2 linked regions of the Lentimicrobium sp. L6 genome follow. Each later gene encodes a partner of the first gene's protein in a complex. Links are inferred from orthologs where the notes say so. Each region holds a gene or a part of one and is shown on either strand. Other genes may lie near its edges.

Region 1 (3,531 bases):
TAAATAATAGCGCAAGTAGAAAACCAAAAACAAGAAAATTTCCTGAGAAACCTTCTCTATATAAAACCAAGATAAAAGAGAAATAAACTAAGGCACTACCAGTATCATTCTGCAAAAATATAAATACTGAAGGTGCAAAAATAATGACTCCAGATCGGATAACTTGCTTCACATCTTTTAAATTGATTTGAATGCTGCTTAAATATTTGGCTAAGGCCAAATTGGTCGCAAACTTGGCAAACTCTGAAGGTTGCAAAGCAAAACTCCCCACTTGTATCCAACTTTTGGATCCTGCAACCTCCTTTCCCATCACAAGAACGGCAACCAGCAAAAGTAAAGTGGCACCATATATGACATAAGCAAAACTGGTGAAGAATTTCATATCGATCAGGAGAATGATAAAGATGAGAATCACTGAGGTCCCAATCCATAAAGCTTGTTTTCCGTAGCGCTCTCCCATATCGAAAATAGAGGAATGCTCTGGATTATAAACAGCAGCATATACACTCATCCATCCCATTAAGGCTAAAGCAAAGTACAAACCTACTAGCCACCAATCTACATTTTTTAATATGCTATTCTTTTCTCTCATATTCTATCTCTCTTAACTCTCTATACTTCTATCTAACAAACTTAATCAAAGCTTGACTAGTCAGGAGTAATGAGATCCGCCTCCAAAATTCTCTTCTCTTTTTCTTTTCTGATGACTACCCCATTCAGGTATTTTTCCATCATCAAGCTGGCGATAGGCGCGGCCCATGTGCCTCCGAAATCGCCTGCATTTTCTACCACAACAGCAATCGCAATCCGAGGATTGTCCATTGGTGCAAATGCGATAAATATACTGTGATCATCACCATGTGGATTTTGAACGGTTCCGGTTTTACCACAAACGGTCACACTATCCATAGCTCCTCTTCTAGCTGTTCCTCCTACTTGAACAACTCTTCTCATCCCTTCAACTATAGGAGCAAAATGCTCCGCTTTTATCTCCACCTCTTGCTTCTCGTTATACTTACTAATGATATTAGAAGGCTCCCCAATAGATTTAACTAAATGTGGTCTAAAATAGAATCCTCTATTGGCGATTGCTGCCGTTAAGTTAGCCAATTGAAGAGGTGTAATCAATAACTCCCCTTGACCAATAGCCAAGGAACGAACCGTCAAAGCATTCCAAACGCCACGATAAACTTTATCATAATACTCAACCGAAGGAACCATGCCAGACTTTTCATACATCAAATCTGTATTAAATTTAGTTCCCAAACCAAAGCTTCTCACTTTCCTCGACCAATTCTCAAATCCTTTTTTCACACTTCCAGCCTTTGGGTTGTTTAATGTATTTCTAAATGTATTCCAAAAATAAGGATTACAACTCTGCTGAATACCATATATCATCCCTAATGGAGTAATATGATTATGAGAACATTTAATAGGCTTAGATACTGTTCCTTGACAACTAAATTCTGTGTTTATAGTCACCACATGTTCATCCAAAGCTATGAGTGCATTAAGCATTTTAAAGGTAGATCCTGGAGGATAAGCTGCCATTAAAGCTCTATTATACAAAGGTTTTAGCGTATCATGAAGTAATAAAATAAAATTCTTACCTCTATTTCTTCCTACTAAAATAGATGGATCGTATGAAGGGCTAGAAACCAGGCTCAGAATCTCTCCGGTGGCAGGCTCTATGGCAACTATTGAGCCCAGCTTATTCTTCATGAGGAGTTCTCCGTATAATTGCAATTCTGCATCTAAGCTGGTATACAAACTCTTACCATTCACAGCTAATGTATCAAAACGTCCTTCCTTATATTTCCCTTTCTTTCTGTTCATCACATCAACCATCACATATTCGACACCTTTTTCTCCTCTCAATTCCTTCTCATAAAATTTCTCAATACCACTTTTTCCAATATAATCACCTGAGCGATAAAAGGCATCCCTATCTAGATCTTTTCTATTAACTTCACCAATATCACCTAAATTTAAGGCTCCAGAGCGATATGGATACCTCCTCAAGGTTCTTTCTTGTACATAAAACCCAGAAAAATCATATAATGTTTCCTGCAGATAGGAAAATTCTTCTTTGGGAATTTGCCCCAAGAATAAAGAAGCTTTATAGCGGCTGTATTTTTTTGCCTTATCCATTCTACGAATAAATTCTTCGTTAGAAATTTGTAATAAGGAACAAAAACGAGTGGTGTCAAAATCTTTAAGTTGACGAGGAATCACCATCAAATCGTAGGCTGCATTATTGGCCACCATGATTTTCTCATTTCTATCATAAATAATACCCCGAGCAGGATATATAATATTCTTCCTAATCACATTACTATCAGCAGATAGCGCATACTCTTCTTCAATGATTTGAACATAGAACAAGCGAGCCAAGAATATCATTCCTATTATGGAAATGACACCAATCATAATAAATTTTCGATCTGAATAGTTTTTCTTCATGTGCGGAGTGATTGCATACAAAATTAGATAAATAGATAAGGCGAAAAATATAGAATAAAATACATATTTAACTATCTGTTGTTAATACCAAAAAAATGTCGAAGTGAATTTTTATTATGAATTTCATAGTAATCTGGCTAAAGCAAGGTATTTTTTGTATCTTTAAGCTTCCATAATTTTTAAAACCTTGTCCTATGAAAAAATCATTTATACTCCTATTTGCATATGCTCTTTTAATGATGACTTCTTGCCAAAACCAAGACGAACAAGAAGTAGTTAAAAAGCCTGAGAAAAAAGAAATTGACTTTGAAAAAGAAAAAGCCAAGGTTTCAGAACTTCTAGATTTATATGCCACCAGTACAGAAAGTGGCGATATAGAAATGATAGAACAAATATGGTGTCCTAAAGAGGATGTTATATTAATTGGTACCGAGAATGATGAAAAACTAATGGGCTGGTCTACCATTAAAAAAACCATGTCTGGACAATTCAATTCCTTAAATGAAACCCTAATATCTATCACAGACCAAAATATCTCTTTCGACCGAGATGCCCGTACTGCTTGGTTCTTTGAAGAATTGAATTATAATTTCATCTATAATGATAAAGCGATGAGCTTAGATGGCATTCGTTTTACCGGAGTTTTTATTAAAGATGACCATGGTGTATGGAAATTGGTTCAAGGCCATGTTTCGTTACCGACAAGTATAGATATGAAATAACCCTACATCTTTATTTTTAGATAAATATTTTCCTTGTTAATTAATAGTTCTCTAAAGCTATAACTACTAATTACAGTGGTTTTATTACTTTGAACCATCGCTCTATTACCACTTGTGTTTCTCACCTCTTTTGGGGTATTCACAATGAATTTATAGTTGACATAATTTAGCATATCCTCAGAAGGAAGCTGTTCACTGAGTTCTTGTTCTTCTAATAATCGCTCCAAATATGGACTTAGGTTGGGGCGAATTACTCTATTCTTTTTTATCTTAATAAACTTCTTTAGAAACATATTAGGTTTGATTTCGGCTAGGGCATAAAGTGCATTGTTTAGAGATTTCTCGT
Region 2 (3,399 bases), on another replicon or contig:
GGCAAAATTGAAGAGAAATACAAAAAAGTTCTTATAGATAATGAAATTGAGATTGAAGAGGGTCAACATTCAGAAAACATCATTCTACAAGCAGATGTAGTGGTAAAAAGTCCCGGAATTCCAGATTCGATAAAGCTTATTGAGAAAATTAAATCGAAAGGAATTCCAGTGATATCTGAAATTGAATTTGCAGCCCAATATACCGATGCCAAATTAATTTGCATCACTGGTAGTAATGGAAAAACTACCACGACAAGCCTTCTATACTTCATCCTGAAAAATGCAGGATTGAATGTAGGACTTGGAGGCAATATTGGGAAAAGCTTTGCCTGGTCAGTGGCTGAAGATGATTTCGATACTTATGTGTTAGAAATCAGCAGTTTTCAACTGGATGGCATGTTCGAATTCAAAGCCGACATCGCCATCATCACCAATATCACACCAGATCATTTGGACAGATATGACGATTGCTTTCAAAACTATGTGGATTCAAAAATGCGCATCATTCAAAACATGGACTCCTCAGACTATCTCATTTATAATGCTGATGACGCTGTAATTACAGCCGAATTAAACAAAAAGAAATCAAACATTCAGCTCCTTCCCTTTTCTCTTTACGAGAAATTTGAAAACGGTGCTTGGATGTCGGGAGATAACGTAATAATTAAAAATCAAAAGGACGAACTAATCATGACACTAAGAAGTTTAGCACTACAGGGTAAGCATAACACTTACAATTCAATGGCAGCCGGAATCGCTTCCAAATTAATGAACATTAGAAATAAAAATCTAAAAGAATCTTTAGAGGAGTTCCAAACTCTTCCACATCGCATGGAAAGCGTAGCAACTATAGGCGGAGTTCAGTATATCAACGATTCCAAATCGACCAATGTTAACTCTACCTATTTTGCCTTAGATAGCGTAAACAGACCTATCATTTGGATTGCAGGTGGAAAGGACAAAGGAAACGACTATGAATCTATCAAAAACCTAGTGAATTCAAAGGTTAAAGCTATTGTTTGCCTAGGCTTAGACAATATCAGTATTCATGAGAATTTCGGAAAATTCACTTCTACTATCATCGATACCTATTCTGCACAAGAGGCTGTTGAAACAGCACAAAGATTAGCAGAAGCAGGTGATGCTGTTTTATTATCTCCAGCTTGCGCAAGTTTCGATCTTTTCGAAAACTTCGAAGACAGAGGTGATAAATTTAAGAAAGCTGTTAACGAATTATAAAACTCAAATCCATTGAGAAAGTTTTTTACACATAAAGGAGACAAAACCATTTGGGTGATATACCTGATACTATCTTTAGCATCGATAGTACTCATCTATAGTGCCTCGAGCTATATTGCGGTAAAAATGCGGGATGGGAACTTCTTGTATTTCCTATTCAAGCAAATAGCAATAATTGGTGCCGGATATATCACCATGCTACTCTTCTCCAAAATCAGGTATCAAAACTTTCAGTGGCTGAGCAAACTTTTCATATTTGTTGTCATACCCATACTTTTATTTACTGCTATTTTGGGAACCAATATTAATAATGCGAGCCGATGGCTTACAATACCGATCATAGGTATCAGCTTCCAGAGCTCCGACTTTGCTAAAATCGTCCTTTTGGCTTTTCTAGCCCGAAATATCAGTAAACTCAATGGTCAACAAAATAACGGAACCAGTATTTACTATACCGCTGGAGCTATCTTCCTGCCAGCATTAGTCGTTACTGTGCTCATATTGAAGTCCAACCTAAGTACCGCTCTTTTGGTTTTTACTTCCGCCTTTTTCATGATGTGGTTAGGACAAGTAAAAACCAGATATCTGGTAGGCTTAGCTGGCATAGGAATACTATTTGTAATGCTGGCCTTTGTGGTAGCAAAAACAAATCCTAATCTACTTCCTCGTTTTGATACCTGGGTGAGTAGGATAGAGAATTTTGGCGGCGATGATAAAGATGCCAACTACCAAGTATTACAAGCAAAAATCGCCATCGCTTCTAATCCAATCATTGGCAAATTACCCGGTAAAAGTAGCCAAAGAGCATTTCTCCCATCCGCTCATGCCGATTTTATCTATGCCATAATCATAGAAGAATACGGAACCATTATTGGTTTTATTGGCATCTTAATATACCTAGCATTGCTTTGGCGCGCTATGGTTATCGCTAAAAATAGTGAAACGAAATTTGGAGCCCTCTTGGCCATGGGGCTCATGTTTAGTATCGTTTTTCAAGCCTTAATAAATATAGGTGTGGCCACCAACCTACTACCCGTTACAGGACAACCTCTTCCTCTGATTAGTTCAGGAGGAACCAGTTTTGTGTTTACGAGCATGGCTTTGGGAATTATTCAAAGCATAAGTGTTGGTTTAAAGAAAGAAAAAGAACCCATTGAAGTCGTACAATAATATGAGTAGCAACGAAAACATAAGAGTCATGATTAGTGGCGGTGGTACTGGAGGCCATATCTTCCCAGCTATTGCTATTGCGAAGGCTATTCAAAGAAAGATGCCCTTGGCCGAGTTTCTATTTGTAGGGGCACAAGGAAAGATGGAAATGGAAAAAATTCCAGAGGCGGGTTTTAAGATTGAAGGTCTTTGGATAAGTGGATTTCAGAGGAGTCTTAGTTTGAAGAATTTGAGTTTCCCTTTTAAACTTGTCAGCAGTTTAATGAAAGCCAAAACCATTATCAAGAATTTCAAACCACAAGTAGTTATTGGTGTGGGAGGGTTTGCCAGCGGGCCCACGTTAAGGGTAGCATCAAATATGGGAATTCCTTGCCTCATTCAAGAACAAAATTCCTACCCTGGTGTTACAAATAAACTACTGGCCAATAAAGTAAAAAGTATCTGTGTGGCTTATGAAGGAATGGATAAATTCTTCCCTAAGGAAAAGATTAAACTCACAGGAAACCCCATTAGAAAACAAGTAACAGAAGGCAATAAGAATGAAGCTTTAGAATTTTTCAAGCTTGACAAAGCAAAGAAAACCATTTTGGTAGTTGGAGGAAGTCTAGGTGCACAATCTGTAAATTTAGCCATAGCTGGTGAAATAGAAAACTGGGCAAAACTAGATGCACAAGTCATTTGGCAAACGGGCAAAACCACCTTTGAAGAATCAAAAACTGCTTTAGAGAATTCAGCTGCAAAGAATATACATATCTATGACTTCATTAGAAGAATGGATTTAGCTTATGCTGCAGCTGATTTAATTATCTCCAGAGCTGGAGCCATTGCAATATCAGAAATTTCCGCTGTTGGAAAACCTGTCATATTCGTGCCTTTTCCTTTTGCTGCCGAGAATCACCAAACGAAGAACGCACAAAAACTCGTCGACCATCAAGCTGCTAAACTGATAGCAGATAACAAAGTATCGGAGGAATTATTCCAAACTACAGC

The links.
Region 2: the proteins of mrdA (region 1) and HNS38_RS07395 are in contact, whole or in part, in a crystal structure (PDB 6PL5), measured with the Thermus thermophilus proteins. The link is inferred for Lentimicrobium sp. L6 from one-to-one orthologs. Residues at the interface, in WP_223903432.1 of Thermus thermophilus: Arg4, Ile5, His6, Leu8, Ala9, Phe12, Ala15, Leu16, Leu19, Gly20, Arg22, Ala23, Trp24, Leu26, Gln27, Val28, Tyr31, Tyr34, Leu36, Leu43, Thr45, Asp47, Lys156, Gln157, Gly158, Ser160, Val184, Leu201, Glu202; in WP_223903423.1 of Thermus thermophilus: Phe161, Val165, Phe168, Val169, Leu172, Pro198, Tyr199, Glu202, Tyr211, Arg212, Asp213, Gln220, Val221, Gln223, Ser224, Ile226, Ala227, Ile228, Gly229, Ser230, Gly266, Phe267, Val270, Leu274, Tyr277, Gly278, Leu281, Phe285, Leu289, Arg297.

What each region holds. Positions count from the first base shown.
Region 1 is NZ_JABKCA010000015.1:71,167-74,697, reverse strand. What follows is about bases 40-2,948. They hold mrdA (penicillin-binding protein 2), read right to left. Parts: upstream 2,431-2,948; coding sequence 649-2,430; downstream 40-648. Other genes in these bases: HNS38_RS05705 (nuclear transport factor 2 family protein), read left to right, coding at 2,658-2,948. In the rest of the region: more of HNS38_RS05705, read left to right, coding at 2,949-3,185; HNS38_RS05700 (hypothetical protein), read right to left, coding at 3,188-3,531. UniProt on the Escherichia coli protein: Catalyzes cross-linking of the peptidoglycan cell wall. Responsible for the determination of the rod shape of the cell. Is probably required for lateral peptidoglycan synthesis and maintenance of the correct diameter during lateral and centripetal growth.
Region 2 is NZ_JABKCA010000022.1:12,471-15,869, forward strand. Bases 358-3,330 are described here. They hold HNS38_RS07395 (FtsW/RodA/SpoVE family cell cycle protein), read left to right. Parts: upstream 358-1,251; coding sequence 1,252-2,409; downstream 2,410-3,330. Other genes in these bases: murD (UDP-N-acetylmuramoyl-L-alanine--D-glutamate ligase), read left to right, coding at 358-1,239; murG (undecaprenyldiphospho-muramoylpentapeptide beta-N-acetylglucosaminyltransferase), read left to right, coding at 2,411-3,330. In the rest of the region: more of murD, read left to right, coding at 1-357; more of murG, read left to right, coding at 3,331-3,399. UniProt on the Escherichia coli protein: Peptidoglycan polymerase that is essential for cell wall elongation. Also required for the maintenance of the rod cell shape. Functions probably in conjunction with the penicillin-binding protein 2 (mrdA).